DNA from 2 places in the Planococcus lenghuensis genome. Region 2 is predicted to be linked to the other one. Evidence: a T-box and tRNA genes for the amino acid it is inferred to sense, from the RefSeq annotation. Region 2 holds a T-box; the other holds one or more tRNA genes.
The links. A T-box is a leader RNA that pairs with one kind of tRNA and senses whether it is charged. The one in region 2 lies ahead of B0X71_RS07100 (valine--tRNA ligase), so its partner is inferred to be a tRNA-Val.
Positions count from the first base shown of each region.

Region 1: it encodes a tRNA-Val, which carries the amino acid that the T-box ahead of B0X71_RS07100 (valine--tRNA ligase) is inferred to sense. The anticodon was not compared.

Region 1 is NZ_CP019640.1:1,220,986-1,235,463, reverse strand. It holds gene B0X71_RS06395 (Dps family protein) at 42-491, opposite strand; gene yidD (membrane protein insertion efficiency factor YidD) at 584-814, shown strand; gene B0X71_RS06385 (metal ABC transporter solute-binding protein, Zn/Mn family) at 903-1,859, shown strand; gene menC (o-succinylbenzoate synthase) at 1,891-2,958, opposite strand; gene B0X71_RS06375 (o-succinylbenzoate--CoA ligase) at 2,949-4,358, opposite strand; gene menB (1,4-dihydroxy-2-naphthoyl-CoA synthase) at 4,425-5,243, opposite strand; gene menH (2-succinyl-6-hydroxy-2,4-cyclohexadiene-1-carboxylate synthase) at 5,254-6,060, opposite strand; gene menD (2-succinyl-5-enolpyruvyl-6-hydroxy-3-cyclohexene-1-carboxylic-acid synthase) at 6,057-7,757, opposite strand; gene B0X71_RS06355 (isochorismate synthase) at 7,744-9,129, opposite strand; gene B0X71_RS06350 (1,4-dihydroxy-2-naphthoate polyprenyltransferase) at 9,300-10,211, shown strand; tRNA gene B0X71_RS06345 (tRNA-Glu) at 10,347-10,418, opposite strand; tRNA gene B0X71_RS06340 (tRNA-Ser) at 10,423-10,514, opposite strand; tRNA gene B0X71_RS06335 (tRNA-Asn) at 10,518-10,592, opposite strand; tRNA gene B0X71_RS06330 (tRNA-Ile) at 10,594-10,670, opposite strand; tRNA gene B0X71_RS06325 (tRNA-Gly) at 10,672-10,745, opposite strand; tRNA gene B0X71_RS06320 (tRNA-Phe) at 10,751-10,826, opposite strand; tRNA gene B0X71_RS06315 (tRNA-Asp) at 10,845-10,920, opposite strand; tRNA gene B0X71_RS06310 (tRNA-Met) at 10,924-11,000, opposite strand; tRNA gene B0X71_RS06305 (tRNA-Ser) at 11,191-11,283, opposite strand; tRNA gene B0X71_RS06300 (tRNA-Ile) at 11,299-11,375, opposite strand; tRNA gene B0X71_RS06295 (tRNA-Met) at 11,385-11,458, opposite strand; tRNA gene B0X71_RS06290 (tRNA-Ala) at 11,481-11,556, opposite strand; tRNA gene B0X71_RS06285 (tRNA-Pro) at 11,565-11,641, opposite strand; tRNA gene B0X71_RS06280 (tRNA-Arg) at 11,673-11,749, opposite strand; tRNA gene B0X71_RS06275 (tRNA-Gly) at 11,772-11,846, opposite strand; tRNA gene B0X71_RS06270 (tRNA-Leu) at 11,853-11,941, opposite strand; tRNA gene B0X71_RS06265 (tRNA-Lys) at 11,970-12,045, opposite strand; tRNA gene B0X71_RS06260 (tRNA-Thr) at 12,050-12,125, opposite strand; tRNA gene B0X71_RS06255 (tRNA-Val) at 12,132-12,207, opposite strand; rRNA gene rrf (5S ribosomal RNA) at 12,216-12,331, opposite strand; rRNA gene B0X71_RS06245 (23S ribosomal RNA) at 12,578-14,478, opposite strand, start outside.
Region 2 is NZ_CP019640.1:1,378,857-1,393,334, forward strand. It holds gene lon (endopeptidase La) at 1-1,647, shown strand, start outside; gene yihA (ribosome biogenesis GTP-binding protein YihA/YsxC) at 1,647-2,228, shown strand; gene hemA (glutamyl-tRNA reductase) at 2,837-4,204, shown strand; gene B0X71_RS07060 (cytochrome C assembly family protein) at 4,296-5,126, shown strand; gene B0X71_RS07065 (hypothetical protein) at 5,207-5,419, shown strand; gene hemC (hydroxymethylbilane synthase) at 5,416-6,351, shown strand; gene B0X71_RS07075 (uroporphyrinogen-III synthase) at 6,335-7,042, shown strand; gene hemB (porphobilinogen synthase) at 7,035-8,024, shown strand; gene hemL (glutamate-1-semialdehyde 2,1-aminomutase) at 8,021-9,313, shown strand; gene B0X71_RS07090 (MATE family efflux transporter) at 9,589-11,019, shown strand; gene B0X71_RS07095 (AbrB family transcriptional regulator) at 11,137-12,189, shown strand; T-box leader at 12,221-12,450, shown strand; gene B0X71_RS07100 (valine--tRNA ligase) at 12,586-14,478, shown strand, end outside.

The DNA.
Region 1 (14,478 bases), 160 kb from region 2:
TAAAGACGCAGACTGTCAGACAGTCTGCGTCGGAACTTCTTTTATTGTACTTTTTCACCAAGGAATGCTGCAAGCATCCATGCATGTTTCTCAAGGCTCTGATGAACTGCATTCAGCATATCCTGTGTCATGTCATCTCCGATTTCGCCGGAAATCTCCCGTGCCCGCTTCAGTGATGCCATAATCGTATCGAAATCAGATAGCAGTGTATCGACCATCTGCTCAGCTGTTTCCGTTTTTGTCGCTTCTTTCACCGCCGACAGCTCCAACTGTTCCTGCATCGTCGCCACCGGCTGGCCGCCGAGCGCAAGCAGCCGCTCTGCAATTTCATCCAAGTTCTGCGACGCTTCATTGTACAACTCTTCGAATTTTTCGTGCAGTGTAAAGAATGAACGCCCTTTTACGTACCAGTGGAAATTATGTAGTTTTGTGTACATAACCGACCACATCGCCACCTGGTTATTGAGTTCCTGATTCAGTTCTGCTGACATTTCTGCCACTCTCCTTTTTTAAGTCTGTCTACTTTCCTTTTACCACTGCCCCCTCTACAATAAACCTAACAAGAATACTGGAGTGACCGAATATGAAAGCAATCCTGACCGGCACCATCCGATTTTACCAGCGGTATATATCGCCGATGACGCCGCCGTCCTGCCGGTTTTACCCGACATGTTCCCATTACGGACTCGAAGCTGTGCAGATGCATGGCGCGGTAAAAGGCAGCTACCTGGCCATCCGCCGAATTCTCCGCTGCCACCCGTTCCATGCCGGCGGTTTTGATCCTGTTCCTGAAAAGTGGCCCCCGAAAAAATAATCGGGGGTTTTTCTTGTGTTTTCCCTTCTCCTGTTGTACACTACTTTCTATACTTAAAACGTAATCATTACTATTTATGAGGTGCTTTATGAAAAAATTAATTGGTTTTATTGCGTTACTTATATTTTTGGCGGGTTGTAGTGCAACGGAAACTGCAGAACCTGATGAAACTCAAGGAACAGCACTTGATGTATACACAACCGTGTATCCGTTAACTTATTTTGCAGAAAGAATTGGTGAAGAGCGCATCAATGTTCAATCCATCTACCCGGCCGGCGCCAATGAACATACGTTTGAACCGACCCAGCAGGACATGATTTCGCTTGCTGAAGCGGATGTGGTATTCTATGTCGGCCTTGGGCTTGAAGGGTTTATTGAGAGTGCTCAGGAAACGCTGGCCAATGAAGATGTTGAATTTGCTGCGACCGCGGAAGCGATTCCGGACCTAGAGTTCACCTCTGAAGAGGAGCACGCAAATGAAACTGAAGAAGAGCATGCAGAACATGCCGAGCATGCACATGAAGAAGTGGATTCTCATGTATGGATCTCTCCGGTGCTGAGCCAGCACTTGGCTGAATCCATTAAAGACAAACTCATCGAGCTCGATCCTGAAGGGGCGGAACTGTACGAAACGAATTACAAAGAGCTTGTCACTGAATTGGACGCGCTCGATGCATCGTTTCAGGACATAGCGGCTGAAGCTGAGCGGAAGACATTCTTCGTTTCCCATGCAGCGTTCGGTTACCTGGCAGATGCCTACGGGCTTGAACAAGTGGCCATTGCAGGACTGAACAGCCAAAGCGAGCCTTCCCAGCAAGAACTGGCTGCCATCATCGACCGGGCAAAAGAGCTGGACATCCAGCACATTATATTCGAACAGAACGTCTCTTCCAATTTGACTGAAATTGTGCAGAATGAAATCGGCGCAGAAGCCGTTCAATTGCATAATTTAAGCATCCTGACCGAAGAAGATATTGCAGCTGGTGAAGATTACTTCAGCCTGATGGAGCAAAACAGGGAAACACTCGAAAATGTACTCAATTAGATTAGAAAAGCGGCCGATTCTGGCCGCTTTTTTATATAAACACTTCATATCCGATGCCTGATTCATCTGATAACTGAATCTCTCCTTGGACTACCTCAATCCTTGGTGAAATAATATCCTGCTCCCAGTAATGATGAGAGGCCGGGAAGTCGCCAGGCAAATCGATTCCAGGAAGCGAAGCAAGTGCAAGATTATGGGCTTTTGAGACGCCAAACTCAATCATACCGCCCACCCACATGTGAATACCACTTGCGTGAAACCACTCATACACCCGCAATGTTTCATGCCAGCCGCCAAGACGGCCCATCTTCAGTACAGCTACAGTACCGGCTTTCATCTGCACCATCCGTTCGGCATCCTCGAATGACGAAATGCTTTCATCCAAGCAGATGGCCGTCTTCAATTCTTCGTTCGCTTTTGCATGCAACTCCCATTCCTGCTCTCCGAATGGCTGCTCGATCAAAGTGAAGCCGCATGCATCCAATTTACACAACTTATCGTATGAAGCAGCGGTAAAAGCGCCATTCGCGTCTCCAAAGAATAATAGATGGGGGTACTGGCTGATAACGTGCTGAAGTTGCTCCGGATCTGATTCCCTGTTGATCTTTAATTTCACTCGCTTGTACCCGGCCTGCGCTGCCCGCTGTACTTCTTTTGCCAAGTGTCCGGCATCATTGGTCGCCACCACAACTCCTGCTGAAATACACGGGTGCGTGCCGCCAACCAGTTGCCAAAGTGGTCGATTCATTCGTTTGGCATACAAATCCCAAACAGCCGTTTCAATCGCTGCTTTCGCCATCCGGTTTCCTTTGACTGCCGACAATGCAGGAAATACATCTCTCGGATGTTGGAACGTTTTCCCTTCGAGCAGCGGCATGAGAATCTCCTTCAGTACAAATAAGCAGCTGGCGACTGTTTCCTCTGTGTACCATGGAGTGGAGAATGCGACGCACTCTCCGTAACCGACTCCCCCTTCCCGGTCTTTCACAACAACAAGAAGTGATTCCCGTTCCCGCACTTCCTGTAAATATGTCTTAAAGGGCCGCTTCAGTGGTTGTCGGATTTCATGTACAGAAATCTTTCGGAGAGTCAGTTCCACGTCTTCAGCTCTCTCCTCAGTAATTTATTTGATGCATTGCGCGGCAGCTCCCGCACAAACGAATAGCGTTTAGGAACTTTATATGATGCGAGCCGTTCTCTGCAATAGGCGTCAAGCTCCTCAGCTGAAATCGTATCCGCTACAACGAACGCAGCCGGAACTTCACCCCATTTTCCATCCCGGATACCGCATACACCGGCTTCCAGAACGGCTGGATGGCCAGTAAGCACATTTTCAATCTCTGCCGGGTAAATATTCTCTCCTCCAGAGACAATCAAATCCGAACGTCGGTCCAGTACATATAGAAAGCCCTCCGCGTCGATCCTACCGATATCGCCAGTCTTCAAATAGCCATCTTCAGTCGGCTGTACATCTGCAAAACGGCCGATGTAGCCTGCCGTCACATGTGGACCTTTAATAAGAATCTCATCTTCCGCCCCGATTTTCACATCGTATAAAAACAGCGGTTTACCGGCTGAACCTGGCCGGTCGGCTGCATCTTCCGGTGATAAGGTCGTAGTCTGTGAAGCTGTCTCTGTCATCCCATACGTCTGAAGCACATTAATGCCATGCGCTGCCGCCCGCTCAATGTGACTGACTGCGACCGGCCCGCCGCCTGCGAGCATTACTCGAAAATTGGGTGACACGGCCATCTGCCGGTTATCCAATTCATCTAAAATCCGTGCCAGCGTCACACCTACTACAGACATGTGGGTGACGTTACCTTGAATCAATTCATCAGATGCATTTGCTGCATCAAATTTAGGATACAGCCGCACTTCAGCCCCATAAATCAGTGATCGCATGAGGATGGAGAAACCGCTGATATGGAATAGCGGAACCATACACAGCCAACTATCACGTGCGCCCAGACCGATATTCAAGCTGGAAGCAATTGCACTGGAAAAGTGGTTCTCTGCTGTTTGCTTGACGCCTTTCGGAAAGCCGGTTGTTCCAGATGTATACATAATGGAAACCACACGATCAACCGGCCATTCCCGCTGGATCTCCACTTCTGCAGGCACAGCTTCTTTAATGGTGCTGAATAATAATTTATTCACTGTATTTAGCCGTTCTGCATTCGCATCATCCGTCAGCACTGTATCCGCTTCGCAATCCTGTACTTGATAGATCAGCTCCTGCTCAGTCAAACGTTCATTAAGCATGACCATTTCGCAGCCGAGATGCAGACAGGCATGCATCATGAATACAAAATCGGGATGTGATTTGGACAGCAGCGCCACCCGGCTGTCTCGCTGTACACCCAGGCGGACGAGCCGGCCTGCAAGATCCCGTGCAATAACATCCAGTTCCGCAAAGGTCCACTCCTCAGATGCCCAAGATAAACCGACTCGCTCTCCGGTCAACTGAGCCCGTTTCATCAACCAGTTTGGATACATGAAAATTCACCTTCCTTTGAAAAAGAGCTGCCCGCGGACGGACAGCTCTCTTTCACAGATTTCGAATCAAGGGAAACGCGGGAACTGACCGAAATCAGGTTTGCGCTTTTCCTTAAAGGCATCGCGGCCTTCTTTCGCTTCATCAGTTGTGTAATACAGAAGTGTTGCGTCCCCTGCCATTTGCTGCAGACCGGCCAAACCATCCGTGTCCGCATTCATCGCAGCTTTGATAAAACGGAGGGCTGTCGGGCTCTTCTCAAGCATTTCCTCGCACCATTTCACTGTTTCGTCTTCAAGCTGGTCAAGCGGAACGACTGTATTGACAAGGCCCATATCGAGCGCTTCCTGCGCGTTGTACTGACGGCACAGATACCAGATTTCACGTGCTTTCTTATGTCCGATGATCCGTGCCAAGTAACCCGAACCATAACCGGCATCGAAAGAACCGACTTTTGGCCCTGTCTGACCGAAGATGGCGTTATCCGCTGCGATTGTCAGGTCACAAACAACATGCAGCACATGTCCGCCACCGATTGCATAGCCTGCAACCATTGCAACAACCGGTTTCGGTGTTACACGGATGAGCCGCTGGAGATCCAGGACGTTCAGGCGTGGAATTTCATCTTCCCCAACATAACCACCATGGCCGCGTACTGACTGATCTCCGCCTGAGCAGAACGCTTTTTCGCCCTCGCCGGTTAATACAATCACGCCGACCTTTGAATCATCACGTGCATGAGAAACAGCGTCAATCAGCTCTGTCACTGTTTTCGGACGGAAAGCATTGCGTACTTCCGGCCGGTTGATCGTGATTTTGGCAATGCCATTATACGTTTCATACTTGATGTCTTCGTATGTACGTTCTTTCACCCATTCTCGAGTCATTGTATTCCTCCTAAAAATCGTTTTTCAATTGCTGCCTTATTATTGTAGCAAACTCTTCCGGTTTTTCCACATGAATTGCATGGCCTGCTTCCATTTCAATATGCGTTACACGTGAAATTTGTTCTTTCATTTCCCTTGCAATGGCAGTGAACTTATTATCATCCGTTCCCGTAAGAAGCAGCACCGGGCATGCTAATTGCTCTAATTGATCCCAGTATGGCGCCTGTGCGCCAGTCCCCATACCATACAGGCTTCCCGCCAGGCCACTTGGATGCTGATTAAGCCGCTCTTCTCTCACCGCCTGTCGGATGGCTGAGGGAAGATTTCTCTGTGTCTCAAACATCGGGAGGTTTTCCCAGAAAGATATAAATTCTATTATGCCGTCTCTTTCAATCCGTTCGGCCAGTTTCTGGTCCTGTTCCCGCCGGAGATGTCGCTCTGATTCAGTTCGAAGCCCTGGAGAAGCACTTTCCAGTATCAGCCGGCGAATGCCTGCCGGGTATGTGCATGCATAGGCAAGCGCCGTCCGTCCGCCCATCGAATAGCCGGCCAGGACGAATTCATCCAGCTGCAGCTGCCTGAACAATTCTTTTAGATCTTGCAGCTGATATGCCATCCGGTAGCGTGCCTGATGTTCCGGGCTCATCGTCCGCCCATGGCCCAGTAAATCGATTAAGACAATCCGATAGTCAAGAAGATAAGGGATCGCTGAATGCCATGTGTGCGTGCTGCCTGTAAACCCATGCAACAATACGAGCACCTTTTGCTGTTCGGGATGATGGACTTCGACATGGTATTCAATTCCGTTGATATTCATTCGGCTGACAGTCTTTCATTGACGCGGCTCCATAACTTCCGGTGTGCAGCTGTGTTTTGCGCCCGGTCCGTAAAAACCTCAATCAGTTTAACAGACGCCTGCTTGCCGTTTCGGAGCGCTGCCTTCAGCTCTTCTTTCGATCTTACTTCCGCATAATCCGCTCCATACATGGAAGCCGCATCCCGGAACGTCACATCGGTCGGTGTACCGAATAATTCCTCGTAATACCGCTCTTCCCGGCCTTGCGGCAAGTAAGAAAAGATTCCACCGCCATTATTATTCATAATCACAATGGTGAGATCCGTAGCCTGCAGTTTCGATGCAATCAGACCGTTCATGTCATGCAGAAACGATAAATCACCAATCAGCAGATAAGCAGGCCGCTTATTTGCCGCCTGGACACCGAACGCAGTGGATACAACTCCATCAATTCCGTTCGTGCCGCGATTGGCATACAGCCGGACATCCCGGCCGCTCTTTTCGAAAAACGTATCGGCGTCCCGGATCGGCATGCTGCTGCCAATTACAACATCGCAATCAGAAAGCTCTTCAAAAAAGGTGTAAGCCAGCGTTCCTTCATCTGTCACTTCTTCTGCATGCTGTGCTGCCGTTTCCCAATAAATTTCTGTAGCCTTCTGCCACCTGCTTGCATAATCTGTCTCTTTTCGCTTTTTAAGAGGCAATCCCCATAGGGCTGAACTGGCCGTTTGAATATGATGTGTCACAATGGATTGCGGATCGCGCAGCATCGGACTTTCGTCAATAGCTATGTACCAGGCTGGCCTTACAGCATTCAGCCATAGGAGCAGCGGCTTTGATACCGGCTGCGGGCCGACACGAATTACAGCTTCAGGCTTAATCTTCTCTTTGAATTCATTACTTTTCAGCAGGGCATCATACGCATCCACAATAAGTCTCTGACAATCAACTGGTACTTTACTGCGCGCATTCGACAGCGGATCAGCAAGGACCGGCCATTGCAGTTTTCGGATAAAGTCCCAAAACACTTCAGGAAGTTCACCCGTTTGTTCCCCAAGGACTAAGAGTCCTCGTTCCTCTTGGAACACTTCATTCAGAAAGAGTCGGGCAGGTTCTGATAGTGCGGATTCTGCTGCAAAACGGGAGACGGCAGAAATGTCTTCTGTCTTTGATTCAAAATCGATCAATAGCGGTTCGCGCAGCGGAACATTCACATGGACCGGACCCGCAGGCGCGGTAATAGCTGTCCCAATCGCCCGGGTAAGATGCCGGACTAGAAAACCGAGACGATTATCTGTTTCAGGGAGTGGCAAATCCGTTGACCATTTCACATGCTTGCCGTATAACTCAATCTGATTAATGGCTTGCGGTGCCCCGACTTCCCGCAATTCGTGCGGCCGGTCTGCTGTCACAACTAAGAGTGGGACCCGGGCATAAAATGCTTCAACAATGGCAGGGAAATAATTTACAGCTGCTGTTCCGGATGTGCATAGCAGCATAACCGGCCGGTCCGTCGCTTTTGCCAGTCCCAGCGCGAAATAAGCCGCTGAACGTTCATCGATTTGCCGATACACCGTCAGCTGTTCTTCCTGCATGCAGGCATACGCAAGCGGCGTGGAGCGGGAACCCGGAGAAATGACTACTTCCCGGATCCCTTGTTGGGTGACAGCAGCAGTAAATGCCGTCACGTACTCTGTTAAGTATTCACGATTCGTCACGTAATTGCCCTCCTAAAGCGCGCAACATCGGCCGGAATTTCACCCACGTCTCTGCATATTCCAGTTCCGGTGTGGAATCCGCTACAATGCCGCCTCCTGCGTATAAATAAGCTGACTGGCCGTCAAGCAGTGCTGAACGGATCGCCACTGCAAATTCCCCGTTCCCCTCTGCATCGATCCAACCTAAAGGTGCCGCATAATAACCCCGGTCTGCCGGCTCATGCTTTCTGATTAGCTGCATGGCCTTAGTACGCGGTTCACCGCCCAACGCTGGTGTCGGATGCAGTTCCTGTACAAGGTCGAACAATGTAGCTTCTTCTTTTAATTCTCCTTCAACCGGTGTATACAGATGTTGAATATCACGGATTTTCATTAATTCCGGCATATTTGGGATGACGGCAGACGAGCAATGCTTACGGAATACGGATGAAATCATATTAACGACATAAGCATGTTCCGATCGGTTTTTGTCATCGTTCATCAGTTCATTGCCAAGCGCTGTATCTTCTGCAGCCGTTCTCCCTCTTGGAATCGAGCCTGCCAGACATGTCGATAACGCCTGATTGTCCGTTACTTTCACAAGCCGTTCAGGCGTGGCGCCAAAAAACAGCTGACTTCCTGCCTCGAGTCCAAAAAGAAAACTGCCTTGCTGCTGGGCACCCACTTGCTGAAGAACATCAGCATGATCCACTTCCTGCTCAAAATCAAGTTTCAACTGCCGGGCGATTACGACTTTATCCGCTTCACCAGCCCGAATGGCCTCGGTTACTTGCTGGATCGATTGCATGTATATATCTTTCTCCAGCTCTGTCCGATTTGTGACTAAAATACCTTCCGGCTTGGCCGGCTCTGATACTTGTGCAACATGGACGAGTTCGTCCCGTTCTTTCCGCAATTGCTCAAACGTTTCAAAAGCATTTGTTTCCTGAGTAATGAGGTGAATGCTGACAAAGGCCTGATCTTCCTGAACGGTCAATTGAAAAGTTGGCACCGCAAAATAAGCCGGCGAAAAATCACGCCAGACACTTTTTTTCTCATTTTCAGGATCAAAAGAAAACCCGCCGAACAGAACCGGCTGAACAGCTGGTTCTTCGTTAACAATCTGTCTGCACAGACTTTGCCAATCCTGCTTAATGGATTCAAAACGATCCTCTGCATGGGAGGTGATCACATGCGCATGTCCCAAACCAACAAACGTAAACGTCGATTCCCGGTTTTGCCAAAACATCCGTTGTCCGGTATATCCTTTGCCGGCATTAAAAAACGCAAATGGCGACATGCTCTGTACTTCTATAGTTTCTGTATAAAAACACCAGGAATCATACGTCCCGGCTATCACTTGTTCTGTTGATGAATACGGCTGTGAATTCATCCGTTTCCCTCCGTTTATCTGCAGCCTGTCATTGAAAATAACTGCAGCCAAGTTAATCTCTACCCTCTATCATACCCTTTTCCGGAAAAATGAGCACTCCATTTGCTGTACGAATCACTGATTTAGAGTACAATAAAGGATGGAAAATGAACTAAAGGAGCGAATACAGCATGACTCACACACTTCAAGCGGACAGTGGCTGGCGCGTCTGGTGGCAGCTTACCCGGCCCCATACGCTAACCGCAGCCTTTGCCCCGGTTTTTCTCGGGACAATGATCGCTTTGCAATATACGGCTATTCATTGGGGCCTGTTTCTTGCAATGCTGATTGCAAGTCTCTTAATTCAAGCGGCTACCAATATGTTCAATGAATACTATGATTTCGCCCGTGGTCTTGATAATGAAAAGTCAGTAGGCATTGGCGGAGCCATTGTCCGAAATGGTGTCAAACCAAGAACAGTTTTGGCGCTCGCCTTTACTCTTTACGGAATTGCAGGATTGCTGGGTGTTTATATCTGTACCGAGACGAGCTGGTGGCTCGTGGCAGTTGGACTTGTGGCAATGGCAGTCGGTTATTTTTATACAGGCGGCCCTTTCCCTATTGCGTATACGCCGCTCGGTGAATTATTTTCCGGTTTATTCATGGGCTTTCTGATTGTCATCATTGCATTTTTTATTCAGACAGGTACTGTTACCTCAGAAGCTGCACTACTGGCTGTACCAAGTACACTGCTCGTCGCAGCTATTATGCTGACCAACAATATCCGGGACATTAAGGGTGATGCCGCCAGTGGTCGGAAAACACTTGCAATACTGGTGGGAAGACCAACTGCGGTCAATGTCCTGCTCGCCTTCTTCGTTCTCGCATATGGTTGGATACTTGTGCTGGTTTTCGTGGGGGCTATAACTCCATGGACACTGCTCGTCTTCCTCAGCGTTCAGAAACCGATAGAAGTGGTTCTTCGTTATCGAATGTTCACAGAACCACTGCAAGTCATGCCAGCGATGAAAGCAACAGGGATTACTAACACTGTATTCGCTTTTCTTCTTGGCATTGGATTGCTGATCAGTCACGTGCTTTAATAGTAGTCCGGGAGCATAGAGCTTCCGGACTTTTTTATTCTCATTGGAAAGACAAACTGTATATCCCGTGTCAGATATATAAAAAGAATACAAAAAAACGCAGTTCCTGTTAATCAGGAACTGCGTTTTTTACTATGACCCCTACGGGATTCGAACCCGTGTTACCGCCGTGAAAGGGCGGTGTCTTAACCGCTTGACCAAGGGGCCGAGCTGGCGGAGAAGGAGGGATTTGAACCCTCGCGCCGGGATTACCGACCTACACCCTTAGCAGGGGCGCCTCTTCAGCCACTTGAGTACTTCCCCGTATGGCTCCGAAGGTAGGATTCGAACCTACGACCGATCGATTAACAGTCGATTGCTCTACCACTGAGCTACTTCGGAATGGTGGGCCTAAGTGGACTCGAACCACCGACCTCACGCTTATCAGGCGTGCGCTCTAACCAGCTGAGCTATAGGCCCTTGGAGCGGGTGAAGGGAATCGAACCCTCATCATCAGCTTGGAAGGCTGAGGTTTTACCACTAAACTACACCCGCAAGAATGGTGGCTCAGGACGGAATCGAACCGCCGACACAAGGATTTTCAGTCCTTTGCTCTACCGACTGAGCTACTGAGCCACACTATGTATGAAAAAATGGCGGTCCTGACGGGAATCGAACCCGCGATCTCCTGCGTGACAGGCAGGCATGTTAACCGCTACACCACAGGACCGTTTGGTTGCGGGGGCAGGATTTGAACCTGCGACCTTTGGGTTATGAGCCCAACGAGCTACCGAACTGCTCCACCCCGCGACATTAATATTAGGGATACTTTGTTTCCTCTACGCATTGTAGTGATAGGCATCTTCTTCGGCTGCGCATTCGTTGATGCTAATCGCTGTCTTCGTACAGCAATTTACTACATACCTATTTATGAAAGATTCTTTTCGGAGTGTCACTGACGTACTGTGAAACAAAAATCAGTCCACACATTTTTAAAAGATGGAGGAGGAAGAGGGATTCGAACCCCCGCGGGATTTGACTCCCCTGTCGGTTTTCAAGACCGATCCCTTCAGCCAGACTTGGGTATTCCTCCAGAATAATAGTTAAGTGGTGGACCTTGCAGGACTCGAACCTGCGACCGGACGGTTATGAGCCGTCTGCTCTAACCAACTGAGCTAAAGGTCCTAAAAAAAGTGGCGGCAGAGGGGATCGAACCCCCGACCTTACGGGTATGAACCGTACGCTCTAGCCAGCTGAGCTACGCCGCCAGGATCCTTATGATAGTTAAGTTGGTGGAGCCTAGCGGGATCGAACCGCTGACCTCCTGCGTGCAAGGCAGGCGCTCTCCCAGCTGAGCTAAGGCCCCATCATAACTGGTCGGGAAGACAGGATTCGAACCTGCGACCCCTTGGTCCCAAACCAAGTGCTCTACCAAGCTGAGCTACTTCCCGTACATACTGTTATGTACTTTATTAATAAAAATGGCGCGCCCGGCAGAAGTCGAATCCACAACCTTCTGATCCGTAGTCAGACGCTCTATCCAATTGAGCTACGGGCGCATATTGATCTTGTTCAAAAAAATGGAGCGGAAGACGGGGGTCGAACCCGCGACCTCCACCTTGGCAAGGTGGCGTTCTACCACTGAACTACTTCCGCTAGACATGGTGCGGATGAAGGGAGTCGAACCCCCACGTCCGGTAAAGGACACTAGAGCCTGATTCTAGCGCGTCTGCCAATTCCGCCACATCCGCATGTCTGTTATTATTAGCTTAATAATAATGGTGAGCCATGAAGGATTCGAACCTTCGACCCTCTGATTAAAAGTCAGATGCTCTACCAACTGAGCTAATGGCTCGAAGTGGTGCCGGAGAAAGGAATTGAACCCTCAACCTACTGATTACAAGTCAGTTGCTCTGCCAATTGAGCTACTCCGGCATGACATGGTGGAGGATGACGGGATCGAACCGCCGACCCTCTGCTTGTAAGGCAGATGCTCTCCCAGCTGAGCTAATCCTCCATGTGTATGCCCAGCGACGTCCTACTCTCACAGGGGGAAGCCCCCAACTACCATCGGCGCAAGAGAGCTTAACTGCCGTGTTCGGGATGGGAACGGGTGTGGCCTCTCTGCCATCATCACTGGACTATTTGGTTTTGTTTTGAAAGACAAGATTTATTATATCAACTCTCACGAGTTTTACAAGCATTTTTTTAAAAGAAAGCCTGTTTTCTTGTTCCTTCAAAACTGGATAACCGACATTGAAATGCTGTGGTGTCTAGCTCGGTGGCCAGGCCCTCGGGTCGTAAGCCGTCCCATTCTGGAAATCAGGATTTCCGCCATGGGCCGTCTCTACGCCGGTCGGGCCTTGCGTGGCCACCTGCGCTTTTCTTTGGTTAAGTCCTCGATCGATTAGTATTCGTCAGCTCCACATGTCGCCATGCGTCCACCCCGAACCTATCCACCTCATCGTCTTTGAGGGATCTTACTTACGTAAACGTAATGGGAAATCTCATCTTGAGGGGGGCTTCATGCTTAGATGCTTTCAGCACTTATCCCGGCCACACATAGCTACCCAGCGATGCCTTTGGCAAGACAACTGGTACACCAGCGGTGTGTCCATCCCGGTCCTCTCGTACTAAGGACAGCGCCTCTCAAATTTCCTGCGCCCGCGACGGATAGGGACCGAACTGTCTCACGACGTTCTGAACCCAGCTCGCGTACCGCTTTAATGGGCGAACAGCCCAACCCTTGGGACCGACTACAGCCCCAGGATGCGATGAGCCGACATCGAGGTGCCAAACCTCCCCGTCGATGTGAACTCTTGGGGGAGATAAGCCTGTTATCCCCGGGGTAGCTTTTATCCGTTGAGCGATGGCCCTTCCATGCGGAACCACCGGATCACTAAGCCCGTCTTTCGACCCTGCTCGACGTGTCTGTCTCGCAGTCAAGCTCCCTTCTGCCTTTGCACTCTGCGAATGATTTCCAACCATTCTGAGGGAACCGTTGGGCGCCTCCGTTACTCTTTAGGAGGCGACCGCCCCAGTCAAACTGCCTGCCTGCCACTGTCTCCCCGGCCGATAAGGCCGGCGGGTTAGAAGTCCAATACAGCCAGGGTAGTATCCCACCATTGCCTTTGCGTAAGCTGGCGCTCACGCTTCTTCGGCTCCTACCTATCCTGTACAGGCTGTATCCAACTTCAATAGCAGGCTGCAGTAAAGCTCCACGGGGTCTTTCCGTCCTGTCGCGGGTAACCTGCATCTTCACAGGTACTATAATTTCACCGAGTCTCTCGTTGAGACAGTGCCCAGATCGTTACGCCTTTCGTGCGGGTCGGAACTTACCCGACAAGGAATTTCGCTACCTTAGGACCGTTATAGTTACGGCCGCCGTTTACTGGGGCTTCGGTTCGCACCTTCGCTTGCGCTAAGCGCTCCCCTTAACCTTCCAGCACCGGGCAGGCGTCAGCCCCTATACGTCACCTTACGGTTTTGCAGAGACCTGTGTTTTTGCTAAACAGTCGCCTGGGCCTATTCACTGCGGCTCTCTCGGGCTGTTCACCCAAAAGAGCACCCCTTCTCCCGAAGTTACGGGGTCATTTTGCCGAGTTCCTTAACGAGAGTTCTCTCGCACACCTTAGGATTCTCTCCTCGCCTACCTGTGTCGGTTTGCGGTACGGGCACCTCCCGCCTCGCTAGAGGCTTTTCTTGGCAGTGTGAAATCAGGGACTCCGGGGATACTTCCCCTCGCCATCACAGCCTGGTGGTTGTGGGAACGGGATTTGCCTCGTTCCCCACCTCACTGCTTGGACGTGCGCAACCAACGGCACGCTCACCCTATCCTCCTGCGTCCCCCCATTGCTCAAATGGCGGGGAGGTGGTACAGGAATATCAACCTGTTGTCCATCGTCTACGCCGTTCGGCCTCGACTTAGGTCCCGACTAACCCTGAGCGGACGAGCCTTCCTCAGGAAACCTTAGGCATTCGGTGGAAGGGATTCTCACCCTTCTTTCGCTACTCATACCGGCATTCTCACTTCTAAGCACTCCACCGGTCCTTCCGGTCCGGCTTCAACGCGGCTTAGAACGCTCTCCTACCACTGTTCATACGAACAGTCCGCAGCTTCGGTAATCCGTTTAGCCCCGGTACATTTTCGGCGCAGTGTCACTCGACCAGTGAGCTATTACGCACTCTTTAAATGATGGCTGCTTCTAAGCCAACATCCTGGTTGTCTAAGCAACGCCACATCCTTTTCCACTTAACGGATATTTGGGGACCTTAGCTGGCGGTCTGG
Region 2 (14,478 bases):
TTTTATTTGCGCGAGCAGATGAAAGCGATTCAGAAAGAATTAGGCGATAAAGACGGCAAATCGGCTGAAGTCGTGGACCTTCGTAAACGAATCGAAGAAGCCGGTATGACGGAATCCGCTGAAAAAACAGCGCTTAAGGAACTGGATCGGTTTGAGAAATTGCCGGCCGCAGCAGCTGAAAGCGGCATCGTCCGCAATTACATCGAATGGCTCGTCACGATTCCATGGTCAAAAGCGACGGAGGACCGGCTGGATATCAATCATGCCGCCGAAGTGCTGGAGCGCGATCATGACGGTCTTGAAACCGTCAAAGAACGCGTGCTGGAATATCTGGCTGTCCAGCAGATGACGAACTCGCTGCGCGGACCCATTCTATGTCTCGTCGGACCGCCGGGTGTCGGGAAAACTTCCCTTGCGCATTCGATTGCGGAGTCCCTTGACCGCAATTTCGTCCGTGTGTCGCTCGGCGGCGTACGGGATGAGTCGGAGATTCGCGGCCACCGCCGGACATATGTCGGAGCGATGCCGGGTCGTCTCATTCAGGGAATGAAAAAAGCGGGGACGATCAATCCGGTGTTCCTGCTCGATGAAATCGATAAGATGTCGAACGATTTCCGGGGCGACCCGTCTTCGGCTATGCTCGAAGTGCTCGATCCGGAGCAGAATTCGACATTCAGCGACCATTATATAGAAGAAAGCTATGACCTTTCCCAAGTGCTGTTCATTGCAACAGCGAACGATCTCGGGTCGATTCCCGGCCCATTGCGCGACCGAATGGAAGTTATTCAGATCGCGGGGTACACGGAAGGCGAGAAACAATTGATCGCGAAGAATCACTTGATTCCGAAGCAGTTGAAAGAACACGGCCTGACAGATGATAAGCTCCAGTTCGAAGCTGATGCGATTCTGTCGGTCATCCGCTATCATACCCGGGAAGCGGGCGTGCGCGGATTGGAACGCCAAATCGCATCAATTTGCCGGAAAGTGACGAAACAGCTCGTGTCCGGTGAAAAAGAAGCCATTACGGTGAATGAAGCGCTGGTGGAAGAGTACCTCGGCAAGAAAAAATTCCGCTACGGCCAAGCCGAAACGGAAAATCAGGTTGGGGTTGCGACAGGGCTCGCGTATACGGCGGTCGGCGGCGACACGCTGCAGATTGAAGTCTCCCTGTCACCGGGCAGCGGGAAACTGCAGCTCACCGGGAAACTCGGCGATGTGATGAAGGAATCTGCACAGACGGCTCTGTCATTTGTGCGGGCACGGGCAGAATCCCTCGGCATCGATCCGGATTTCCATAAAAATCATGATATTCATATTCATGTTCCGGAAGGCGCCGTACCGAAAGACGGTCCGTCCGCCGGTATCACGATTGCCACAGCACTCGTGTCCGCCTTATCGAAACGGCCGATCCGCCGTGAAGTCGGCATGACCGGAGAAATCACATTGCGCGGGCGCGTATTGCCGATCGGCGGCGTCAAAGAAAAAACATTGAGCGCACACCGGGCAGGCTTGCGGACAATCATTTTGCCGAAAGAAAACGAACGTGACATCGATGATATTCCGGAAAGTGTACGTGAAGCGCTGACTTTCAAGCTCGTATCACAGGCGGATGAAGTCTTGAATGTGGCGCTTGAAGGAGATATTTAATGAAAGTGAATAACGTTGAACTGGTCATCTCGGCTGTCCGGCCGGAACAGTACCCGGAAGGCGGACTCCCCGAGTTCGCACTCGCCGGCCGGTCGAATGTCGGAAAATCCTCCTTCATCAACCGGATGATCGGACGGAAAGCGATGGCGCGCATTTCCTCAAAGCCCGGCAAGACCCAGACGCTAAACTTCTATAAAATTGAAGAGCAGTTATTCTACGTCGACGTGCCGGGGTACGGTTATGCGAAAGTATCAAAATCCGAACGGGAAGCATGGGGGAAAATGATCGAGCGCTACATCACCGGCCGTGATGTGCTGCAGGCGGTCATCCAGATCATCGACCTCCGGCATCCGCCGACGGAAGATGATGTCATGATGTACGATTTCCTGAAGCATTACAATATTCCCTGCATCATCATTGGAACGAAAGCGGACAAGATCCCGAAAGGCAAGTGGGCGAAGCACAAGAAAATCATCCGTGAAGGACTTGAACTGGAAGAAGGCGATCCCCTCATCGTCTTCTCCTCTGAAACCGGTCTCGGGAAAGATGAAGTATGGGGCGAAATTCTGAAACGCATGTAAGGTGCAGCTGCGGCTGCGCCTTTTTTTTATGGGGAAGCGAATTTCAGTGGTTCATTTGCTGGATTCGGGGAATAGGTTCAAAGAGACTGCGTGACATGGGGGATTATTACTTGTTTAAGATAAATTTTCAGGCGTTCGCAAGTATTTTTGCTTGATTCGCAAGTGTTTGATTTGATATCGCAAGTATTGCACCTAGAATCGCAAGTAACGGAAGGTGTTTTGCAAGTAATGAAATCCTCTTCGTTTATTGGGATGAGTGTGAGAAAACCATGCTAGAAATTTACGAATCTTGTGGTATAGTTGCTGTATCTGCAAGTATCGCTGCTTGAAACGTAACTGTTTAATCAGAGTTCGCAAGTATTACATAGTATATCGCAAGTAACGGAAGGCAGTTCACAAGTAACGAAGGGGCTGTTAATATCCCGGGCTCGCAGAGTCTTTGTTCTTGAGGCTGGTTCCCGGCTTTGCTACACTTAGACAGTAATCATTCTAATGTAGTTGCTCAATTGGCTTGAATTCAACGCTTGTTCACAATTCACCGCTGTGGAATCAAGCTTTTATGCTATAATTGGGTATATGAAACTTGATCGGAAAGGTGTCATGAGTCCATGCATACCATCGTAGTGGGAGTTAATTTCCGTACAGCGCCTGTTGAGATCCGCGAAAAGCTTTCGTTCACGGAAAGCAGTATTCCGAATGCGATGCAGCAGCTGCAGGAACAAAAAAGCATATTGGAGAACGTGATCGTATCGACCTGTAACCGGACGGAGATTTATGCAGTCGTCGACCAGGTACATACAGGGCGCTATTATATCAAGGATTTTCTGGCGAAGCATTTCGGGCTGCCGCAGGATACGTTTTCACCGTACCTTTTCGTTTATGAAGGCGACGGTGCTGTTGAACACTTGTTTAAGGTGACGTCCGGCTTGGATTCCATGGTGCTCGGCGAAACCCAGATCCTCGGACAGGTGCGTTCAAGCTTTCTGGCCGGCCAGAATTTCGGCACGACCGGAACGGTATTCAACCAGCTGTTCAAGCAGGCAGTGACGTTCGCGAAACGCGCACATTCGGAAACGGCAATCGGCGAAAATGCCGTGTCTGTTTCATATGCGGCTGTTGAACTCGGCAAGAAGATTTTCGGTTCCCTGAAAAACAAACGAGTCGTCATCCTTGGCGCCGGTAAAATGGGCGAACTGGCTATTCAGAATCTGCAGGGAAGCGGCGCGAAAGATATCACTGTCATCAACCGGACATTTTCGAAGGCAGAGGAAGTGGCAGCGAAATTCGACGGACAGGCAAAACCGCTGCAGGAACTTCAATGTGCACTGCTGGAAGCGGATATTCTTATTTCGTCGACTGGCGCAACCGAATATGTACTTGATCATGAAGTGATGAATTATGTGGAAAAGCTTCGCAAAGGCAAACCGCTTTTTGCGGTCGACATCGCAGTGCCGCGGGACTTGGATCCGCGCATCGGCGACTTGTCGAACGTGTTCTTGTATGACATCGACGATCTGCAGGGCATTGTGGACGCGAATCTTGCAGAACGGGAACGGGCAGCGAATGAAATCCGCCTCATGATCGAACAGGAATGCGTGCAGTTCAGCGATTGGCTGGCGACACTCGGTGTGGTTCCGGTTATTTCGGCCCTGCGCGGTAAAGCGTTGGCGATCCAGACGGAAACGATGGCGAGCATCGAAAACAAAATGCCGGATCTTACAGACCGGGAACGCAAGATTTTGAGCAAGCATACCAAATCGATCATCAACCAGCTGCTGAAAGAGCCGATTCTGCAGGCGAAGGAAATGGCGGCGTCTCCGAAATCCCGGGAGCAACTTGAGCTGTTCCAGCAGATCTTCGGAATTGAAGAAGCGGTGGAACAGGAATTGGCGCAGCAGGCAACGCTTGCTAAAGCCCGCGTAAAAACCGCTGCCGATCAGCAGCAGGCACAGCAAAAACCCGGATTTTCATTTTGACCGATCGACAAGAGCGTTTCTGTATCTGTATGTTAAACTAGAGATACGGAACGCTCTTTTTGCGTTGACCGGCTGAATAAAGGAGAAGACGATGGCGGATCTGACAATGGCAAGGCTGCATGAAGCGATGGTCATTCTGTACGCTGTCAGCCTTGTTTTTTATTTTATCGATTTTCTGTATAAGGAAACAAAGGCGAGCCGTTGGGCACTCGGGCTGCTCGGTGCTGTCTGGGTGCTTCAGACGGTATTTCTTATCATATATGTGGTTGAGACAGGCCGGTTCCCGGTATTGACATTGTTTGAAGGCATTTATTTTTACGCATGGCTGCTTGTGACGCTGTCGATTGTGCTCCGGATTTTCACGAGACTCGATTTCGCGGTGTTTTTCATCAATGTGATCGGCTTCGTGTTCATGACCGTCCATACATTCGCGCCGGTGCAGATTGAACGGTCACCGGTCGGGGAAGCGCTCGTGTCCGAGCTCCTGCTGATCCACATCACGTTTGCGATTTTGTCGTATGCCGCATTCTCGCTGGCATTCGTGTTTGCGGCGCTGTATTGGATTTTATACCGGCTGCTGAAAGAAAAACGCCGGCCTGTGCAGTGGAGCCGGCTGCCGTCGCTCGGCCAGGCGGAACAGGGCATGACGGCGTCGATTTTGGCCGGCATTCCGCTGTTGTTCGTGTCGTTGACACTCGGGCTGCAATGGGCATATGTGTCTCTTGAGGAATTCTCCTTATGGGATGCGAAAATCGTCGGTTCGTTCGTGCTGCTGCTTATTTACAGCGGCATCCTGTACTTCCGCCGAAAAGGTCCGTTGAACGGCAAGGCGTATGCGAGTGCGCATGTGTATGCCTTTTTATTCGTGCTTATTAACTTCCTGCTTGGCAGCAGGCTGTCAGAATTTCATTTTTGGTACTAGCATGAATTGACCCGTGGCTGAAAAATTGCCACCGTATTTTTAATGCGACGAGCGAGCGAAGCGGCGCAGGAGCACTTGTATTGTATGCGACGAGCAAGCACAGCGGCGCAGGAGCACTTGTATTGTATGCGACGAGCAAGCACAGCGGCGCAGGAGCACTTGTGTTGTATGCGACGAGCAAGCACAGCGGCGCAGGAGCACTTGTGTTGTATGCGACGAGCAAGCACAGCGGCGCAGGAGCAGGCTGTCAGAATTTCATTTTTGGTTATAACGGAAAGGTTGGAGAAAGTTGAGAAAAATAATTGTAGGTTCCCGCAGAAGCAAATTGGCGCTCACACAGACGAATTGGTTCATCGAGGAAATGAAAAAAGCGGGCGCGCCGTTTGAATTTGAAGTGAAGGAAATCGTCACGAAAGGTGACAAGATCGTGGATGTTACGCTATCGAAAGTCGGGGGCAAAGGGCTGTTCGTGAAAGAAATCGAGCAGGCGCTGGAAAATAAGGAAATCGACATGGCAGTCCATTCCATGAAAGATGTGCCTTCCGTATTGCCGGAAGGGTTCACGATCGGCTGTGTGCCGCGCCGGGAAGACCCGCGCGATGCGTTCATTTCAAAAGGCAACGTCAAGCTTGCCGATCTGCCGGCAGGGGCAATCGTCGGGACGAGCAGCCTGCGCCGCAGCGCTCAGCTTCTCCGAATCCGGCCGGATGTGAAAGTGCAGTGGATTCGCGGCAATATCGATACGCGGCTCGGAAAGCTGGAAACAGGTGAATTCGATGCGATTATTCTGGCAGCTGCCGGACTGAAACGCATGGGCTGGAGCGATAACGTGGTTACGGAATACCTTGATGCGGAACAATGTGTGCCGGCGATCGGTCAGGGTGCACTCGGCATCGAATGCCGGATTGATGACGATGAACTGATTTCCGAACTCGCCAAACTGAATGATCCGGCAACGATGACAGCAGTCAGTGCAGAACGCAAATTCCTCTCGGATATGGATGGCGGCTGCCAGGTGCCGATCGCCGGTTATGCGACGCTGTCGGATGAAGGTGTTTCATTCACCGGACTTGTCGGGGCACCGGACGGTTCGGTCATGTACCGGGAGACGATCCAGTCGCAGGATCCGGTTGAAGCGGGCCGGATCGCAGCAGAGCGCATCAGCGCACAAGGCGGTTATGACCTCATCCAGAAAGTGAAAGCGGAAAATGACCTCCACTACTGATCGGCCGTTGCAAGGCGATACGATTATTTTCACCGGATCATCACTGCCGGAAGAAGCGGTGAAGCTTGCAGCGTCATACGGAGCGAACGTGCAGTATGTGCCGTTGATTGAAACGGTGCCGACGGATGAGCCGGCACCGGATTTGCATGAATATGACTGGCTCATTTTCACGAGCGCATCAGCGGTGGAAGCGTTTCATGAACAGCATGCACGGCCGAAAGCGAAAATCGCTGCGGTTGGCAGTAAGACAGCGGCCGCTCTGGAGCAGGCGGGCTATCATGTCGATTTCGTGCCGTCTGTATTTGCGGCGGATGCATTTATCCGTGAATTTCCGGAAGTGGCACCGGACGGCCGCTGCCTGTTCATCCGGGGCGCGCGGGCGAAAGATACGATTTATCAATTGCCGCTCGCAGTGGACGACTGGACGGTGTACGATACGGCCCCATGCAGGGGAAACGCCGAACGGCTTGCCCGGATGACGGATGCAATCGTCATTTTTGCAAGCCCTTCCGCTGTTGAAACCTATATGGAAGCGGGTGGCCAGTGGCGGACGATCGAGGCTGCCGCCATCGGTTATGTGACGGAACAGGCAATCAAACAAGCCGGCGGTCGCGTCAGCGCGGTGCCGGCTAACCATACGTACCCGGACGTGATCCGGACAATCGTGAAAGGCAGGGTTCAAAATGACTGAATTGAATTTCCGGCGCCATCGCCGTCTTCGGACATCGGCGAATATGCGCGCTATGGTAAGGGAAACACAGCTCGACAAACAGGATTTCATTTACCCGATTTTTGTGGTGGACGGAGAAAATGTGCGCAACGAAGTGAAATCGATGCCGGGTGTTTATCAGCTGTCACTCGATCTGCTCGGGGAAGAAGTCGACGAAGTGGCTTCACTCGGCATTCCGTCTGTGATTTTATTCGGCGTGCCGGATGCAGCTGATAAAGACGCAGAAGGGACCGGGGCTTTCCACGATCACGGCATCGTGCAAAAAGCGACCCGCTTTGTGAAAGAACGCCAGCCGGACTTGCTTGTCATCGCTGATACGTGTCTGTGCGAATACACCAACCACGGCCATTGCGGCGTCATTGAAAACGGCATCGTCCTGAACGACAAAACGCTTGAATTGCTTGCCCGTACGGCAGTGAGCCAGGCGAAAGCGGGCGCGGACATCATTGCGCCGTCGAATATGATGGACGGCTTTGTCGCTGCTATCCGCGCGGGACTCGATGAAGCCGGGTTCGACCATATTCCGATCATGAGCTATGCGGTGAAGTATTCATCCGCCTATTATGGTCCGTTCCGCGATGCGGCGAATTCCGCTCCGCAATTCGGCGACCGCAAGGCGTATCAGATGGATTATTCAAACCGGACCGAAGCGCTGCGCGAAGCGGCGTCCGACGTCGAGGAAGGCGCGGATTTCCTCATGGTAAAACCGGCGCTGTCATATCTCGACATCGTGCGCGACGTAAAGAATAACTTCGATCTGCCGGTTGTGGCCTATAATGTGTCCGGTGAGTATGCGATGGTGAAAGCCGCTGCGGCGAACGGCTGGATCGATGAAAAACAGATCGTGCTTGAAACGCTGACGAGCATGAAGCGGGCGGGCGCCGATCTGATTCTGACGTATCACGCAAAAGACGCGGTGCGCTGGCTGGAGGGAAAAGCATGAGCTACGAAAAATCTCAACAAGCATTCAAAGAAGCAGTAAACCTGATGCCGGGCGGCGTTAACTCGCCGGTCCGCGCATTCAAATCCGTCAACATGGACCCGATTTTCATGGAAAGCGGCAAAGGGGCGGAAATCACCGACATTGACGGCAATACATATGTCGATTATGTCTTGTCATGGGGGCCGCTCATTCTCGGCCATGCCCATCCGGATGTTGTGGAAGCGGTCAAAAAGACAGCGGAAAGCGGCACGTCGTTCGGCGCACCGACGGTCATTGAAAACGAATTGGCGAAACTTGTGATCGACCGGGTGCCGTCGATCGAAATGGTGCGCATGGTATCATCCGGCACGGAAGCGACGATGAGCGCATTGCGGCTGGCGCGCGGCTATACCGGGCGCAATAAAATCCTGAAATTCGAAGGCAATTACCATGGACACGGTGACAGTCTGCTGATCAAAGCGGGTTCCGGTGTGGCAACACTCGGACTGCCGGATTCACCGGGTGTACCGGAAGGCGTGGCGCAGAACACGATCACGGTTCCATTTAACGACCTCGAAAGTGTCCGCTATGTATTTAATGAATTCGGTGATGACCTGGCAGGTGTCATCGTTGAGCCGGTCGCAGGAAATATGGGCGTCGTCCCGCCGGCGGAAGGGTTTCTCGAAGGGTTGCGTGAATTGACCGAACAAAACGGCACTGTCCTTATTTTCGATGAAGTCATGACCGGATTCCGTGTCGGTTATCATTGCGCCCAAGGCTATTACGGCGTGACACCGGATCTTACTTGTCTCGGTAAAGTCATCGGTGGCGGATTGCCGGTTGGCGCATACGGCGGCAAACGCGAGATCATGGAACAAATTGCGCCGGCCGGTCCGATTTATCAGGCGGGCACATTATCCGGCAATCCGCTGGCTATGTCTGCCGGACTGGCAACATTGTCGAACCTGACTGAAGAAAGTTATGATACGTTCAAAGAGCAGGCGGATCAGCTGGAAGCGGGATTCCGTGAAGCTGCGGAGAAATACAACATTCCGCATACCGTGAACCGCGCTGGTTCGATGATCGGATTTTTCTTTACGAATGAAACCGTCACGGATTTCGAAACGGCGAAGACATCCGATTTGAATTTATTCGCGGAAGTATATGAAGGCATGGCGGAACAAGGCATTTACTTGCCGCCGTCCCAATTTGAAGGATTGTTCTTGTCGACTGCCCATACAGCAGTGCAAATCGCAAAAACAGTGGAAGCATTCCATACGGTCTTCGCAAAAGTAACGAAAAACGCATAAATGAGACAAACCGCCAACTTTTCCACGTTGGCGGTTTTTTTCATGATTGCATATCAATTAAAGGAAAAAATGGATCAAAAGACGGAAAAAGAGAATGTGTATTTTAATGTTATTTACGATAACTTTTTAAGGGTTTGAAGTGTGATTTCGGTTACATAACTTAGTTTTCTGAAATAATTTAAAGCTCTTGACCCCCCTATATTAAAAGGGTATAGTACTCCTCATTGGTTAAAAAAACCGCCTGTGAATAAGGCGTTTAGAGGAGTTTATAAATAGTGAAATTCAGATTCAAACAGCCTGCATTGGCAACCGCCGGAACGACAAAAGGCCTGTCAGTTGGAGGACATACAAATCAGCTTCCCGCCACTAATGATAAGGAAAAAATCACTATGGCTGCTTTGGCTGTCCCAATCTTCGTCGAGCTTGCGCTTGCGATGCTCATGGGGAACGTGGATACGCTGATGCTCAGCCAATTTTCGGATAAAGCGGTCGCCGCTGTCGGCATCGCCAACCAAGTTATCTTTCTTTTAATTGTCATGTTCGGCTTTATCGTCACGGGAACGACCGTGCTGATGTCCCAGGCACTCGGTGCGGGGAATAAGCAGCGGGCGAATGAAATTGCCGCCATCTCACTCGCAGCGAATTTGGCGATCGGCCTGTTGCTGAGCGGCATCGTATTCTTATTCCAGGAACAGATTCTGGCCTTAATGAATGTGACCGGTCAAGTCGCAGCGGACGCCAGCAGCTACCTGGTTTTTGTCGGCAGTTTCATGTTCATCCAAGCCATATTGGTCACCATCAGCGCCATCCTGCGCAGCCATAGCTTTACGAAAGATGCGATGTATGCCAACATCGGGATGAATGTCATCGGCATTGTGCTGAACTACATCGTGCTCTTTGAACCATTCGGCCTGCCTTCTTACGGTGTCGCTGGTGTCGCCATTGCCACAACCGTTTCCCGGGTGCTCGGCTTGATCGCGCTTATCGTCCTGATGAAAAAACGGATCAAAGAACCGATGGGTCTGATGAAAGTGTTCAAAATGCCAAAAGAGCATTTGCAGGAATTGCTGCGGATCGGTCTGCCGGCAGCCGGTGAACAGATTGCGTATAACATGAGCCAGTTCGTCATCATCTTCTTCATCACGACGTACATGGGTACGTTATTCGTCACAACCCGGATCTATGCGTTCAACTTGATGAACTTCATCATGCTCGGTAGTATCGCGCTTGCACAGGCGACTCAGATTCTGATCGCCCGCCATGTCGGTGCAAAGGAATACGACGATGCCTATAAACGCTGCATGGACAGCTTGAAGCTCTCCATCCTGACGGCGATCGTCACAGCAGTCGGCTTCTCATTCGTCGCTGAACCGCTCCTGTCGATTTTCACCGATGATGAAACGATCATCCGGAACGCAACGGTACTCATTTACCTGGCAATCATTCTGGAGCCGGGCCGTGCATTCAACATCATGATCATCACATCACTCCGGGCAGTCAACGACTTGAAGTTCCCGCTCATCATGGGCATTATCTCGATGTGGGGCATCGGCGTGGTCGTCGCGTATGTCCTCGGTGTCCATTTCGCCTTGGGGCTCGTCGGCATCTGGATTGCCTACATCCTGGACGAATGGTTCCGCGGTATCGCCATGCTATTCCGCTGGCGCGGGCGTTCGTGGCTGTATGCCTTACAAAACCGGCCGTAATGATCGATTAGCATCTGTTCTCTTTGGAGCGGATGCTTTTTTTAATGGAAATTTCTTTACGAGGAAATGAAACCAAAAATCCGTTATACTATTTAGAGAGACGAAAGAAGGGTTTCCATGAACGATTTCCTCAAAACATTGGCCATTTCTGTTGCGGCGGGAGGGCTCCTCGATTTGCTTGGCATGTTCCTGCCATGGCTGCTCGGCCCGATGCTGGCACTGCTGCTATTGCGTCAGTTCACATCCATGACGTTTTACTGGCCGCGAATGCTGCGGACAATCGGGCTCATTTTAATCGGCGTGCAGATCGGCTCATCGTTCAACCGGGAAGCGGTGCTGCTCATGTGGCTCGATTTGCCGATGATGGTGTTCATGACGCTGGCACTCGTCGGATTTGCGCTGGTGCTGGCATTGCTGTTCCGGAAAATGACGGGGGAGTCGATCCAGACGAGCATGCTCGGTTCATTGCCGGGCGGGCTGTCGCAGATGGTGCTGCTGTCAGAAGACATCAAGTCAGCGAGCACAACGATCGTGACAATCATGCAGACATTCCGGATCTTGCTCGTCGTTCTCGTCGTGCCGTTTTTCACGATTTTCCTCGGTGGCCGGGAAGGCGGCACAGCACTCATCCTGACAGAACCGGAATTCAGTCTGCCGGCATTTATGGCAGCAGCAGCAGGCGGGACGGCCCTGTACTCCGGCATGAAAGCGGTCCGTTTCCCGCTGCCTGAGATGATGGCACCGATTGTGGCGCTCGCGGCTGTCCAGTCTGTGACAGGCACGCTGCTGTTTGAAATGCCGCCGATTCTGATCATCTGTGCACAATTATTCATCGGAGCGCGGCTCGGTCTGCAAATGGAGCAGATCGGTGAAAAGATGACGCTGCGCATCGGTGCTGCCATTGTCGTGAATAACTTGCTGCTCGTCGCATTCGCCGGCGGAGTGGCGTATGTGCTGTCGCTGTGGATTTCGAGCGGTCTTTTCATTGATTATTTCCTGAGTGCGGCGCCGGGCGGCATGGCGGAAATGGTGTTGACGGCGATTGAAGCGGGCGGCGACGTGGCGCTCATCACCGGTTTTCACCTGTTCCGGATCTTCTTCATCCTGTTGATTGCGGCGCCTGCAATTGCTTATTTCATTAAAAAACTTGACGGAAAAACCGAAGTGTAGGTACAATAACTCTAACTTGATAGCCATGCAGTGACATGCAGTGATGAGGAAAGTACGATGTGCGGCCGTTTCAGAGAGAATGCGGAAAGGTGAGACGCGTTCACGGGCAAAACCATCGGAAAGTCCCCTCGGAGCAGTTTCCGTGAACTCTTCAGTAGCGGAAACCGGACCTGAAATCCGTTATCGAATGAAGTGCCAGGCGCGCTTTTTCTCCGTGCCTGCGAATAAAGGTGGTACCGCGAAAGCTCCTTCGTCCTTTAAGACGAAGGGGCTTTTTGTGTTTTGTAGATTTTACTGGTGGAGTTAGTGGATTCCGCTGGAGTCTCGCAGTGTTGTTCCACTGACTCATTCAACAAAGCCCAACAATAAAGGTTTAATCTAAAGGAGGAGTTTTCAATGACAGAGAAAGTACAGACAGAGATGTCGACGAAGTACGATCCGAAAGCGATCGAACAGGGCCGCTATGAATGGTGGCTTAAGGGTAAGTTCTTTGAAGCCCAGCCCGAATCGGACAAAGAGCCGTACACAATTGTGATTCCGCCGCCGAACGTAACCGGAAAACTTCACCTCGGCCACGCATGGGACACCACACTGCAGGACATTCTGACGCGCATGAAGCGCATGCAAGGTTATGACACGCTATGGCTCCCAGGTATGGACCACGCCGGCATTGCGACGCAGGCGAAAGTGGAAGGGAAGCTGCGCGAGGAAGGAAAATCACGTTACGATCTCGGGCGTGAAAAGTTTTTAGAAGAAGCCTGGAAATGGAAAGATGAATACGCCCAGACAATTCGTGCGCAATGGTCGAAGCTCGGTCTCGGGCTGGATTACTCCCGTGAACGTTTTACATTGGATGAAGGCCTGTCGGATGCAGTTAAGGAAGTATTCGTCCGGCTGTACGAGAAAAAGCTCATTTACCGCGGCGAATACATCATCAATTGGGACCCGGCGGCAAAAACGGCGTTGTCCGATATCGAAGTAATCCACCAGGACGTACAAGGTGCTTTCTACCATATGCGTTATCCGCTGACAGACGGTTCAGGCGGCATTGAAATCGCGACGACGCGTCCGGAGACGATGCTCGGCGATACGGCTGTGGCGGTTCACCCGGAAGATGACCGCTACAAGCACTTGATCGGCAAGACGGTTACGTTACCGATCATCGGACGCGAGATTCCGATTGTTGCGGACGATTATGTCGACATGGAATTCGGAAGCGGTGCGGTCAAGATTACGCCGGCTCACGACCCGAATGACTTTGAAATCGGCAACCGTCACGATTTGCCTCGCGTTCTTGTGATGAATGAGGACGGCACGATGAATGGAAACGCCGGCAAGTACGAAGGCATGGACCGCTTTGATTGCCGGAAGCAAATCGTCAAGGATCTGCAGGAACAAGGCGTACTATTCAACATTGAAGACCATCTGCATTCCGTTGGCCATTCCGAGCGGAGCGGTGCAGTCGTTGAGCCATACCTGTCAACGCAATGGTTCGTGGATATGCAGCCGCTCGCTGCGGAAGCCGTCAAGCTGCAAAAAGGCGACGATGGAGTCGACTTCGTGCCGGAGCGCTTCGAGAAAACGTATTTGAACTGGATGGAGAACATTCGCGACTGGTGTATTTCCCGTCAGCTGTGGTGGGGTCACCGCATCCCGGCGTGGTACCACAACGAAACCGGTGAGCTGTATGTTGGCCGGACCGCACCGGAAGACGAAGAAAACTGGACACAGGACGAAGACGTACTCGATACGTGGTTCTCATCCGCCTTGTGGCCGTTCTCGACGCTCGGCTGGCCGGACATCGACAACGAAGAGTTCAAGCGTTATTACCCGACGGACGCACTCGTAACGGGCTATGACATCATCTTCTTCTGGGTGTCGCGCATGATCTTTCAAGCGCTGGAGTTCACGGACCAGAAGCCATTTGATGACGTATTGATCCACGGGCTCGTTCGCGCAGCGGACGGCCGCAAAATGTCGAAGTCACTCGGCAACGGCGTCGATCCGATGGATGTCATCGACGAATACGGTGCCGATTCACTCCGCTACTTCCTGGCGACCGGCTCAGCGCCGGGACAGGATCTCCGCTTCTCGATGGAGAAGGTGGAGTCCGTCTGGAACTTTGCGAATAAAATCTGGAATGCGTCGCGGTTTGCCCTCATGAACATGGAAGGCATGACGTATGACGAAATCGACTTGTCGGGCGAGAAATCTGTTGCCGATGCGTGGATTCTGACGCGCCTGAATGAAACCATCGATTCCGTGACAAAACTCGCGGAGAAATACGAA